Regions from separate parts of the Azospirillum sp. A1-3 genome, predicted to be linked through region 3. Evidence: predicted binding sites of a transcription regulator. Region 3 holds the regulator's gene; each other region holds the start of a gene.
The links. The regulator LexA, encoded in region 3, represses DNA repair genes until DNA is damaged. The targets are predictions, from matches to a motif close to ATGTTCTANTTTGGTTC.
Positions count from the first base shown of each region.

Region 1 (4,280 bases), 1.5 Mb from region 3:
CTTCGACGGTCTTCGACGGCGCTCGCGCCTTCCAGGGCGTGGCCCCCGACCTCGACCTGCATTGCGCCCGCGCCATCCGCTCCGCCCAGGTGATGGGGCTGGAGCCGATGGTCACCGCCGGCGAGATCGAGGAGCTGTGCTGGGACGGCATCCGCCGCTTCCCGAAAGAGGCGGAACTGTACATCCGCCCGATGTTCTACGCCGATGACGGCTTCGTCGCCCCGGCGCCGGAGAGCACGCGCTTCGTCCTGTCGATCTACGAGGACCCGCTGCCGCAGCCGACCGGCTTCGCCGCCTGCATTTCCACCCGCCGCCGTCCGATCCCGACCATGGCCCCGACCGAGGCCAAGGCCGCCTGCCTGTATCCCAACGCCGGCATGGCGCTGACCGAGGCGCGTAAGCGCGGCTTCCAGAACGCCATCATGCTGGATGTCATCGGCAATGTGGCGGAGTTCGCCACTTCGAATATCTTCATCGCCAAGGACGGCGTCGTGCGCACCCCGGTGCCGAACGGCTGCTTCCTGAACGGCATCACCCGCCAGCGCGTCATCGCTCTGCTGCGCAACGACGGCGTGACGGTGGAGGAATGCACCCTGACGCCAAAGGATCTGCTTGAGGCCGACGAGGTCTTCTCCACCGGCAACCACGCCAAATGCGTGCCGGTGACCAAGGTGGAAGACCGCAGCTTCGCAGCCGGTCCGATCTTCCAGCGGGCGCGTGCGCTCTATTGGGAATACGCGTTCCGCTGATCGAGCAGCGCCACCGCCGCCCGGCGGTGATGGGCCAGCGTGGCGGCCAAGCGGGTCAGCCACGCATCGGTCCGACAGGCGGTCGCGCTCAGTGCGCCGCGACGCCGGGCGGTGGCGAGGCGCGCTTCGGCCGCGAGGTCCGTGTGCAGCCGGAGCGTCGCGGCGCGTTTGACGGCATTGGCGCGGGCCGCGCCGCCAAGCAGGGCGGTGCGAAGCTCGGGCTTCGGTGTCGGGCCGTCATGGGTGCGGTGAAGGCTGTCCAGGCGGGCGGCTCGGTCCATGGAATGGACGGTAGCGCCTGCCTGGATGGTAGCAAAGGTAAATTTTCCTAGGATCGATCGCCAACCGTTGAGGTGTTTGCCCCCACCCTCACTGGCTCGCCCAGATGATCCGTGCCATCCAGGCGACGTCCGACAGCGGGATGCTGCGGTCGGGGTGGGCGCGGTTGATCGACAGCAGTTCAATCTTGGTCGCCGTCTCGCGGATCAGTTGCTTGGCCATCACCTCGCCGCCCTTGGTGCGGACGACGACGCGGTCGTTGCGGCGGATCTGCGCGGCGGGGGAGACGATGATGGTGTCACCGTCGCGATAGACCGGCTCCATGCTGTCGCCGGAGATCTCCAGCGCATAGGCGTGAGGGTCGCCCAGGCTGGGGAACAGCAGTTCGTCCCAGCCGCTGCCGGCGGGAAAGCCGGCGTCGTCGAAATAGCCGGCCGATCCGGCCTGGGCATAGCCGATCACCGGAACCCGCTGCAGCGGGGCGGTGCTGGCGCCGTCGCCGACCAGCGACACGAATTCCGACAACGACGCGCCGGTGGCGTCCAGCACCTTGGAGATGCTTTCCGTCGAGGGCCAGCGCAGCTTGCCGTCGTTGGTCGTGCGCTTGCTCTTGTTGAAGGTGGTCGGGTCCAATCCGGCGCGCCGCGCCAGCCCGGAGGCGGAGAGCCCGTGCTGCGCCGCAAGACGGTCGATGGCCCGCCAGATGTCCGTGTGTTTCAGCATGGGACGATAATCTCATAAAGCGGCGACAGCGTCCCTAGGAACTTTTTCATAAATCTGTTGACCGCATGCGTTGGTCGGAACATAACGCAAACAGATGGCGCGGCCACAACCCAGGCCCGGCGCCCGCTCTTTCAAAAATCCGAAGCCGCAAGGAGACCAGCATGCTGAGTCCGGCCGCCTCCGCTTTGCCCGCCGCCCGCCTGTCCCAGATCGTGCCCTTGAAGGCGGAGCCTTACAGTGTCGACGGCGAACCCTTCGCCGACGCGGAAGAGGCGTGGTTCTGGGCGGTGCAGGCGCATGACGCCAAGGCGGCGGGCGCGCGGGTCGTCGCCGGCTGCGGGCAGGTGGCGCGGCCCTGCGAGCCGCAGGACGTTCTGCGGGTGGTCGACCGCCTGTTTCGAATGCGCAAGCTGATGCGCGACCATCTGCATGTCATGGTCCATTACGGCCGCCGCCAGAGTGCGCCGGAGCCGGATCGCTTCCGCGAACAGCGCGCCCATTCCCTGTGGACCGAGGCCTTCGCCGTCATCGCCCCCGCCCTGCGTGAGAAGGGCATTGTCCGGGGCATCGCCCGATGACCGCCACTCCCTGGACGGCGGCCTGGGTGGTCTACCGCGGGGAGGCGCCGCTGTGGTGGCTGCGTCTGCTGAAGCCGGGCTTCCGCCATTGCCTGGCGTTGCTGACCGACGGGCGGCGCTGGGTGGCGGTCGATCCGCTGGCGGGCTTCACCGACGTGGCCGTGCTGGACCTGCCGGCCGAGTTCGACCTGCCGGGCTGGTACCGCGCCCAGGGGCTGACGGTGGATTCCGCGCCGTTGCGCCGCCCGGCCGGCCCCGCCCCCTGGGGACCCTTCACCTGCGTCGAGGCGGTCAAGCGCCTGATCGGCCTGCGCGCCCGCCGGGTGCTGACCCCCTGGCAACTGCACCGCCACCTGACCGGAGGATACCGCGCATGCCCGCATCCGCAGCCGTGAAACCGCCCGCCCGCCGGAAGAGTGACCTGTCGGAGCCCGAGGCCCTGCTGGAGCGCTACCGTGCCGCCCGCGAACGGCGCACCGTGTGGGAAAGCCATTGGCAGGACTGCTACGACCATGCGCTGCCCAACGGCCGGCCCTTCCGTGGCGGAGGCACGCCGGGCGAACGCCGGGTCGACCGCCTGTTCGACGGCACCGCGCCCGACGCGGTGGAGCAATTGGCGGCCAGCCTGCTGTCGGAACTGACGCCGCCCTGGTCGCGCTGGTTCGGCTTCCAGCCCGGCCCCACCCTGACGGGAGCGGAGCGCGATCGCGTCGCCCCGCTGCTCGACCGTGCCGCCGGCATCGTCCAGGCCCATTTCGACCGCTCCAACTTCGCGGTGGAGATCCATCAGGCCTTCCTCGACCTCGTCACCGTCGGCACCGCCAGCCTGCTGATGGAGGAGGCGGCCCCCGGCGCGCCCTCCAGCCTGCGCTTCACCGCCGTGCCGCTGGCCGAAGCGGTTCTGGAGGAGGGACCGGACGGCCGGCTCGACGCCACCTTCCGCCGCAGCGAGGCGACGCTGGCCCAGATCCTCCAGCGCTTTCCCGGAGCCGACCTGCCCGACGAACTGCGCAAACAGGCCGCCGACGATCCCGACAGCCGCTTTCCGCTGGTCGAGGCGGTGCTGCCCGACGGTGCGGCCTATCGCTGGGGCGTGGTGCTGGACAGCGGGCTGGCCGAACCGTCCTGGCTGGCCCAGGGGCGCTTCGCCCAGTCCCCCTTCGTCAATTTCCGCTGGCTGAAGGCGCCGGGCGAGACCTATGGCCGCTCGCCGGTGATGAAGGCGCTGCCCGACATCAAGACCGCCAACAAGGTGGTGGAACTGGTGTTGAAGAACGCCTCCATCGCCGTCACCGGCATCTGGCAGGCCGACGACGACGGGGTGCTGAACCCCACCACCATCCGGCTGGTGCCCGGCACCATCATTCCGAAGGCGGTGGGATCGGCCGGGCTGACGCCGCTGGCCAACCCCGGCCGGTTCGACGTGTCGCAGCTGGTTCTGGACGATCTGCGCGGGCGCATCCGCCACGCGCTGCTGGTCGATCGGCTGGGGCCGGTGGAGTCGGCGCGGATGACCGCGACCGAGGTGCTGGAACGCTCCGTCGAGATGGCGCGGCTGCTTGGCGCCACCTATGGCCGGCTGCAGGCGGAGCTGATGACGCCGCTGGTGCTGCGGGCGGTGTCGATCCTGCGCCGGCGTGGCGAGATCCCCGATATCACCGTCGATGGCCGGCTGGTGGAGTTGCAGCACCGCTCCCCACTCGCCCAGGCGCAGGCCCAGCGCGACGTGCAGGCGGCGCTGCGCTGGCTGGACAGCGTCAAGGCGCTGGGACCGGAGGCGGAGGCGACGGTGGACGCGGCGGCGACCGCCCACTGGCTCGGCGAGGCCTTCGGCGTGCCGGCCAAGCTGATGCGGGCGGAGGTCGCCGCACCTGCGGCCGCTCCTGCGGCCACCTCCGTTGTCGTCCCTCAGCCTTCGCCGGCGCCTGCCGTGGCGACGGCCGATGCCGGA
Region 1 covers NZ_JAMSLU010000001.1:2,406,331-2,410,610, reverse strand. Annotated here, with positions in the region: gene M5E06_RS11585 (branched-chain amino acid aminotransferase) at 1-749, shown strand, start outside; gene M5E06_RS11580 (hypothetical protein) at 725-1,030, opposite strand; gene M5E06_RS11575 (S24 family peptidase) at 1,119-1,751, opposite strand; gene M5E06_RS11570 (hypothetical protein) at 1,913-2,329, shown strand; gene M5E06_RS11565 (hypothetical protein) at 2,326-2,724, shown strand; gene M5E06_RS11560 (portal protein) at 2,703-4,280, shown strand, end outside.
Region 1: a site for LexA is predicted at 1,829-1,845, ahead of M5E06_RS11575 (S24 family peptidase). Genes of this name have one in related genera too.

Region 2 (4,280 bases), 420 kb from region 3:
CCGGTCGGTCGTGCGCGACCTGTCGCCCGAACGGGAATGGCAGGAGGCCCTGCGCCAGTCCGAACAGCGGTTCCAGCGCTTTTTCGAAGACGCGCCGATCGGCATCGCGCTGGTCAACGAGACCGGCCAGCTGACCGAATGCAACGAGGCCTTCCTGGCGCTGATCGGCAGCGAGGCGGGCAGCGTCATCAACCGCCCGATGGCCGACCTGATCGTCCCGGCGGAGCGTGAGGCGGTGACCGCACGGCTGAAATCCGTGCAGGGCGGCGCCGACCCGGCCCACCCGCTGGAGGTGCGGCTGTCCGGCGGGCGGGAACTGACGGCCCAGCTCTATGCCCGGCGCCTCGCCAACCCGGTGCGCACCGATGGCCGCACGGATGGCGGCAAGGTTGATGGGGTCGGCCTGATCCTGCACTTCATCGACATGACCGAGCGCAAGAGCCTGGAGGCGCAGTTCGCCCAGTCGCAGAAGATGCAGGCGGTCGGCCAGTTGGCCGGCGGCGTGGCGCACGACTTCAACAATCTGCTGACGGCGATGATCGGCTTCTGCGACCTGCTGCTGCTTCGGCACAAGCCGGGCGACCAGTCCTTCAGCGACATCATGCAGATCAAGCAGAACGCCAACCGCGCCGCCAACCTCGTGCGGCAACTGCTGGCCTTCTCGCGCCAGCAGACCCTGCAGCCGCGCGTCATCAACGTGACCGACGTGCTGGCGGAGCTGGCGAACCTGTTGCGCCGCCTGATCGGCGAGAACATCGAATTGAAGATGATCCATGGCCGCGACCTGGGGCTGGTCAAGGTCGACCAGAACCAGCTGGAGCAGGTCATCATCAACCTGGTGGTCAACGCCCGCGACGCCATGGCCGGCGGCGGCAAGCTGACCATCAACACGACCAACTACGTCGTCAGCCAGCCGGAACGGCGGGAGCATGAGACGATCCCATCCGGCAGCTATGTCTCCATTGAGGTGATCGACACCGGCTGCGGCATCGCGCGGGAGAATCTGCAGCGCATCTTCGAGCCCTTCTACACGACCAAGGAGGTCGGGTCGGGTACCGGGCTCGGCCTGTCGACGGTGTACGGCATCGTCCGGCAGACCGGCGGCTTCGTGCTGGTCGATTCGGCGGTGGGGGAGGGCACGACCTTCACCATCCTGCTGCCGCACCACCAGGGCGAACTGCGCCCGGTCGACACCGCCGAACCGCGGGAGCGGCGCGGCAGCGACCTGACCGGCACCGGCACCATCCTGCTGGTAGAGGACGAGGACGCCGTGCGCGTCTTCTCCGCCCGCGCGCTGCGCAACAAGGGCTATCAGGTGCTGGAGGCCAAGAACGGCGAGGCGGCGCTGCAGCAGATCGAGACCAACGGCGCCTCCATCGACCTGCTGATCACCGACGTGGTGATGCCGCAGATGGATGGTCCGACGCTCGCCCGCCATGTCCGGAAGCTGCGCCCGGAAATGCGGGTGATCTTCATCTCCGGCTATGCCGAGGACCGGCTGGGCGAGATCGACGGCGTCGAAGTCGCCTATTTCCTGCCCAAGCCCTTCTCGCTGAAGCAGTTGGCCTCCAAGGTGAAGGAGGTCATCCGTGATGGTCGGTAAGGGCGAATCAGCCCGCAGCGGCATGCCCGGACATACCCTGTAAAATAGGAACGCACAGGCAACATCAGCCCTTGCAAACGAGAACGAAGAGAGTACATTCAGCCTCGTTGCAAGAGCGCCGACCGTGTGTTCTAAGAGAGGGGTACCGGGCATGTCGTCCGCACAGCTTCGTTTGGTCGAGAAGGATTCCATGGACAAGCAGAAGGCGCTCGATGCCGCCCTGAGCCAGATCGAACGCGCGTTCGGCAAGGGCTCGATCATGAAGCTTGGCGCCCGTGAGAACTTGGTCGAGACGGAGGTCATCTCCACCGGCTCCCTGGGTCTCGATATCGCGCTGGGCATCGGTGGCCTGCCGAAGGGCCGCATCATCGAAATCTACGGGCCGGAAAGCTCGGGCAAGACGACGCTGGCGCTGCACGCCATCGCCCAGGCCCAGAAGGCCGGCGGCACCTGCGCCTTCGTCGATGCGGAACACGCGCTCGACCCGTCCTATGCCCGCAAGCTGGGCGTCAACATCGACGAGTTGCTGATCTCCCAGCCGGACGCCGGCGAGCAGGCGCTGGAGATCGCCGACACGCTGGTGCGCTCCGGCGCCATCGACGTGCTGGTGGTCGACTCGGTCGCCGCGCTGGTGCCGCGCGCCGAACTGGAAGGCGAGATGGGCGACAGCCATGTCGGCCTGCACGCCCGCCTGATGAGCCAGGCTCTGCGCAAGCTGACCGGCTCGATCTCCAAGTCGAACTGCCTGGTGATCTTCATCAACCAGATCCGCCTGAAGATCGGCGTGATGTTCGGCAATCCGGAGACGACGACCGGCGGCAACGCGCTGAAGTTCTACGCTTCCGTGCGCCTCGACATCCGCCGCATCGGCTCGATCAAGGACCGCGACACCGTCGTCGGCAACCAGACCCGCGTCAAGGTGGTGAAGAACAAGATGGCCCCGCCGTTCCGCGTGGTCGAGTTCGACATCATGTACGGCGAAGGCGTGTCGAAGGTGGGCGAACTGCTCGACCTCGGCATCCAGGCCGGCGTGGTCGACAAGTCGGGCGCGTGGTTCAGCTATGACGGCACCCGCATCGGCCAGGGCCGCGAGAATGCCAAGACCTACCTGCGCAACAACCCCGAGATGGCCGACGCGATCGAGGCCAAGATCCGCGGCAACGCCGGTCTGGTCGCCGATGCGATGATGGGCACCCCGGAAGCCGACGGCGAAGCCTCCACTCCGGAGTAACGCTAGGGCAGGTGGAATGAGAGGCCCCGCCTTCCGAAAGGGAGGCGGGGTTTTTTTGTGGGTGGGGGCATCGAAGCTGACACTTCTTCTCGAATCAAGCCCTCACACATCCACGACCATATGCGGCCTGAACGCTCCTTCCAGCGTCAGCAGCAAATGCAGGTAGACCGCCACCTTGCGCGCGCGGTCGCTGTTGCGGGTCAGGCAGTCACGCAGTTGTTCCGCCAGTCGTGCGGTTTCCGGATCCAGTTCCGGTGCGGCGGCGATGGCAGCCTGGACGATGTGTTCCGGATCGACGGGGACCTCTGCCGCCGGGTCCTTCAGCAGGGCTTCGGCGATCGCCTCTTCGTCATGGTGGACCGGGGGCGGAGCGACCGGTGGTGGTGGGGCGCGGCTGGACAGGTGGCTGCGGAGATTGTCCTTCAACCGGGTACGCTGACGCTCGTCCAGCCCGTCGAATTGATCGACCTCGTCGAACAGAAGATCGTACAGGCGCCGCCGCTGCGGGTTGGGCGGGTTGTGGTCGCGCCGCTCCTGCTCGCGGTCGTGCCGCTCCTGGCGAGGGTTGCGGCGGCTGTTGCGGTCGGTGGCGTTGCCGCTCCGCTCGACGCCTGCAGTGGTGCGGACGCTGAACTCCGGCGGGCCGATGCCGCGCCCGGAGGTGAGATTGCCGGACATGAGCCGCCTCCCGGGTTTGGTTCTCCCTGGCGGTCAAGTCTGGCAGAGCCGGCGCTTTCGTCAATGCGAAAGCGCCGGCTCCCATTGGTCAGTCACCGGCCCCGGCACTCACGGCGCCGTCGGCGGCTTCCGGCTTGCTCTTGCCGAAGCCGATGGTGGGGAAGACGTTGATCAGCGCGGTGATGAAGGCCGCCAGATAGGGCAGCGACTGTACCACCAGCAGACCCGACCACATGAAGGCGTCGCGGTTCTCGTGGCCGAAGACCATGACGATGGCAAGCGCCGCGCCCCACAGCGACACCAGCAGCACCAACTCCTCCCGCGCCATCAGGAAAGCCTGCATCAGCGCCGGCTGGTTTTCGCACTTCGGCGTGCGGACGAAGGGCCGGCCGGAGGTGAAGATGCCCAGCCACATGGCGCGGCCGACGGTGTGGGTCAGCGCCATGCCGGCCACCGCCGCCCCGACCTTGTCCCAGAAGCCGCACTTTACCCGCGCCTCGTAGAGCCAGAGCGAAGCGCCGACCTTGAAGGCGAAGACGCTGAGCGTCGGGATCATGAAGACGTTGGGCGGGAATTCGAAATATTTGGGGAAAGCCATCAGGCCGATGGACCAGATGATGCCGGCGATGCCGAACACCATATGGGCGGCGTCGGCAAACCAGGGCAGCCAGCCGGTGATGAAATGGTACTTCTGGCCGGTGGTCAGCTCCTTCGCACCCGGCGACAACTGGCGCCAATGGTGCTTCAGGATCTGCACGGCGCCGTAGG
Region 2 covers NZ_JAMSLU010000001.1:1,359,739-1,364,018, reverse strand. Annotated here, with positions in the region: gene M5E06_RS06475 (ATP-binding protein) at 1-1,603, shown strand, start outside; gene recA (recombinase RecA) at 1,755-2,834, shown strand; gene M5E06_RS06465 (hypothetical protein) at 2,937-3,512, opposite strand; gene M5E06_RS06460 (glycosyltransferase family 2 protein) at 3,601-4,280, opposite strand, start outside.
Region 2: a site for LexA is predicted at 1,685-1,701, ahead of recA (recombinase RecA). Genes of this name have one in related genera too.

Region 3 (4,280 bases):
ACTCGCGGCGTTGGCAGGAGCCGAGGGGGAGCGTTGGGTTCTGTGGCTGCCCGTCGCTTTTGGGGCGGGGGTGTCGCTGTATTTCTGGTTGCGGCAGGAGCCGGTCTGGTGGGGCGGGCTCGCGGCGGTCGGCGGGGCGGTGATTCTGTTGTTGGCTGTGCGGCGCCGGTTCGCACTGGCCGGAGTGGCGATGGCTCTGCTGATGGTGGCGGCCGGATTCCTGGTGGCGCAGGCGCATACGGCGCGCATGGCGGCGCCGGTCCTGACCCGAAGCATCGCGGGTGCCACCGTCACCGGGCGGGTGATGGCGGTGGAGCGGCGGCCGGGTGCGGTGCGCATCACGTTGCGCGAGGTAACGGTCAGCAGACTGGCACCGGAGCAGATGCCGGCGGCCTTGAGAATCCGCCTGTCCGACCGCAACCCCGCTCCCGCTCCGGGATCGGTGGTCCGGCTGCGGGCGACGCTGTTGCCGCCGCAGGCGCCGGCGGAACCCGGTGCCTTCGACTTCCAGCGGCGGGCCTGGTTCATGGGTCTGGGTGGGACCGGCTTTGCCACAGGGGCGGTGGAACAGGTGGAGGCGCCGCCGGTGACGGGATGGAGCACGGTTGCCATCGCCTTCGAGCGGGCGCGGGGAGCCATCGCGGAGCGCGTCGCGGCGGCGATCGGCGACCCGGTGGAGGCGAGCGTCACCACGGCGCTGCTGAACGGCGAGGAGTTTGGCATTCCCGAAGCGACGCTGGATGATTTCCGCAACAGCGGGCTGGCGCATCTTCTGTCGATTTCCGGCCTGCATGTCGGCATCGCGGCTGGCATCCTGTTTTATGTGGTGCGGGCGCTGATGGCGGCGGTGCCCTATATCGCGCTGCGATGGCCGATCAAGAAGATCGCGGCTTTGTTCGGGATTGTGTCGGCGCTCGCCTATACGCTGCTGGTCGGGGCGCCGCTGCCGACGGTGCGGTCGGTGCTGATGACCGGGATGGTGATGGGGGCGATCATGCTGGACCGCCATCCGCTGAGCATGCGGCTGGTCGCCTTCGCCGGGCTGGTCACCATCGCCATGGACCCGGAGGGGATGCTGGGACCCAGCTTCCAGATGTCATTCGCCGCGGTGGTGGCGCTGATCGCGGCGTTCGAGCGTGGCAGTGTCAAGCTGGCGGAATGGCGACGCGACGCGGGATGGCTTGTGCGCGGGCTGTTCTATGTCGGCGGAATCCTGCTGACCAGCGTGGTGGCGACGCTGGCGACCTTGCCGTTCTCGCTCTTCCATTTTCAGCAGATCGCCTTTTATGGCGTGCTGTCGAATCTGATCGCGATTCCCATCACGTCCTTCTGGGTCATGCCGTGGAGCCTGATCGCCTACGCGCTGCTGCCCATCGGGCTGGAGGCGCCGGCGCTGATCGCCATGAACTGGGGTGACCGGGCGGTGATCTGGACCGCGGAGTTCTTCGGCCGGTTGCCCTGGGCATCGCTGACGGTGCCGGCGATGCCGGTGGAGGGGTTCGCCGCGCTGGTGGCGGGCGGGCTCTGGCTGTGTGTGTGGACGCGGCGGTGGCGCTGGTTGGGGATGCTGCCGATCCTGGCGGGGTTGGCCTCGCCGATGCTGGTCGAACGGCCGGATGTGCTGGTGGCGGGGGACGGGACGGTGGTGGCGGTGAGGCTGCCGGACGGGCGGCTCAGTGGCTCGGGCAAGGGCGGCGGGCGGCTGACCGAGACCTGGAGGGAACGCGATGGGGAGCGGACAGCGGCGGAGCCCTGGCCGGCGGCGGGCGGATGGAGCGAGGGCGGGCGGTCGCTGAGTTGCGATGCGCTGGGGTGCTTGTATCGCGTGCGTGGGAAGACGCTGGCATTGCCGCGGCTGCCGGACGCGCTGGACGAGGATTGTGGCGCGGCGGATGCGGTGGTGACGGCGGCGGTAGCGCGCGGGTGCCGGGCCGGAGTGGTGATCGACCGGTGGGCGCTGCGGCAAGAAGGGGCGCATACGCTGACGGTGACGGCCGGGGGTGTCCGGGTGGAGACGGTGCGGGGGCTTAGGGGGGATCGGCCTTGGACCGGGGGGAGGTGAGAGGCGCTGTTACCCCCACCCTAACCCTCCCCCGCTTCGCGGGAGAGGGAACTCCGCTGCGCCGCCACTCGCTCCCTCTCCCACCGAAGGTGGGGGAGGGTTGGGGAGGGGGCAACGGCCTCAGTACTTGCGGACCAGGCCGACCAGCTTGCCCTGCACGCGGACGCGGTCGGCGCCGAAGATGCGGGTTTCGTAGGCGGCGTTGGCGGGTTCCAGGGCCACCGTGTTGCCCTTGCGGCGCAGACGCTTCAGCGTCACCTCGCCTTCATCGACCAGGGCGACGACGATGGTGCCGTTCTCCGCCGCGTCGCAGCGCTGGATGATGATGGTGTCGTGGTCGAGGATGCCGGCCTCGATCATCGAATCGCCGGAAACCTCCAGCGCGTAATGGTCGCCGGCGGTCAGCATCGAGACGGGGACGTCGACGAAGGCGCTGTTGTCGCGCAGGGCTTCGATCGGCGTGCCGGCGGCGATGCGGCCGTAGAGCGGGAGCTGAACCGTCTCGTTGGCGGCGGCCGGGGTCGGGGCGGGCGGAGCGGCGTCGCGGCCGGCGAAGACGAAATCGCCCTTGATGACGTTGGGCTGGAACTTCGGCTTGGCGGCGGCGCGGCTGCGGGCGGCGTCCAGGCCTTCCGGCAGGCGAAGAACTTCGAGCGCACGGGCACGGTGGGGCAGGCGGCGGATGAAGCCGCGTTCCTCAAGTCCGGTGATGAGGCGATGGATGCCCGACTTGGACTTCAGCCCCAGGGCGTCCTTCATCTCGTCGAACGACGGCGAGACACCGCCCTGGCCGAGCCGTTCGTGGATGAACAGCAGCAATTCGTGCTGCTTGCGCGTGAGCATGGATGCCTCCCGGCCGTCGCCAGACTGAAGATGGAACAAAAACCAAACGTTGCCTCCATGTTCTAGTTTGGTTCCTGCCGCGCGTCAAGCCCCCCATCGGCTTCTTTTAGAACTTGAACGGAACATTTGGAACAGCGTGAAACAGTTTTCGGGATGCTGTTCAACTGTTCCATCCGCCGTCCGGGGGGTGTCCCAAGTCTAGATGCTGAGCGCTCCATCGGTCAGGGGAAGCACGGTCACCATGGCCCCGGCCGGCTCGGGGTCGGCGTTGGGTGGGCGGGGGATCAGGCAATCGGCCTGGGCGTAGAGCGTGGTGATGGCGCTGTCCTGCCGAGCGAAGGGGGTGACGGTCAGGACGCCGTCGGGGCCGGCGGCAAGCGTCGCGCGGAGATACTCCTCCCGCCGGTCGTTGGCCTTCAGCGCGGTGGTCAGGCGGGCGCGCAGCGGCAGGCGGTCGTCCTCGGGCGGCAGACCCTGCAGCAGGCGCAGGATCGGGCGCAGGAACAGCACGCCGGTGACGCCGGTGGACACCGGATTGCCGGGCAGACCCAGCAGCGGCACCGATCCGGCGCGGCCGAACATCAGCGCCTTGCCCGGCCGCATCGCCACGGTCTGCACCTCCAGCGCCACGCCGCGTTCGGCCAGCACGTCGCGCACGAGGTCGTATTCGCCATGGGCGGCACCGCCGGTGGTGACCAGCAGGTCGCACCCTGCGGCCCCCTTCGCCAAGGCCGCCACACTCTCCGGCGTATCCTTGGCAATTCCCAGATTGTGGGCGAGGCCGCCCTGGGCGGTGACGAGGGCGCAGAGGCCGAGCGCGTTGGTGCTGACGATCTGGCTCGGCCCCAGCGGGTCGCCGGGCAGGGCGATCTCGTCGCCGGTGGCGAGGATGGCGATGCGCGGCCGGCGATGGACCGAGAGCCAGGGGACATTGCCGCCGGCGGCCAGCGCGATGTCACGGGCAGTCAGGCGGCGGCCCTTCGGCAGAAGCTCCTGACCGAGGGTGAAGTCGAAGCCCGCCTCGCGGACGAAGCGGCCGACGACTACGGCGCGGCCGATCTGCACAGTGGCGTCGTCGGCGCTGCAATCCTCCTGCATCACCACGGCATCGGTGCCGTCGGGCAGGGGCGCGCCGGTGAAGATGCGCGCCGCCTCACCAGGGCCGACGGGGCCGTCGAAGGCATGGCCGGCGGAGGATTCGCCGATGCGGCGCAGGGGAACGGGCGTGTCGGCGGTCGCGGCGGCGATGTCGGCGGCGCGCACCGCCCAGCCGTCCATGGCGGCGGCGTGGAAGGGCGGCTGGGTCAGCCGGGCAATCACCGGTTCGGCCAGCACGCGGCCCAGCGCGTCGGGCAGGGCGACGGTCTCCGCCGGC
Region 3 covers NZ_JAMSLU010000001.1:939,472-943,751, forward strand. Annotated here, with positions in the region: gene M5E06_RS04475 (ComEC/Rec2 family competence protein) at 1-2,062, shown strand, start outside; gene lexA (transcriptional repressor LexA) at 2,183-2,905, opposite strand; gene M5E06_RS04485 (molybdopterin molybdotransferase MoeA) at 3,104-4,280, opposite strand, start outside.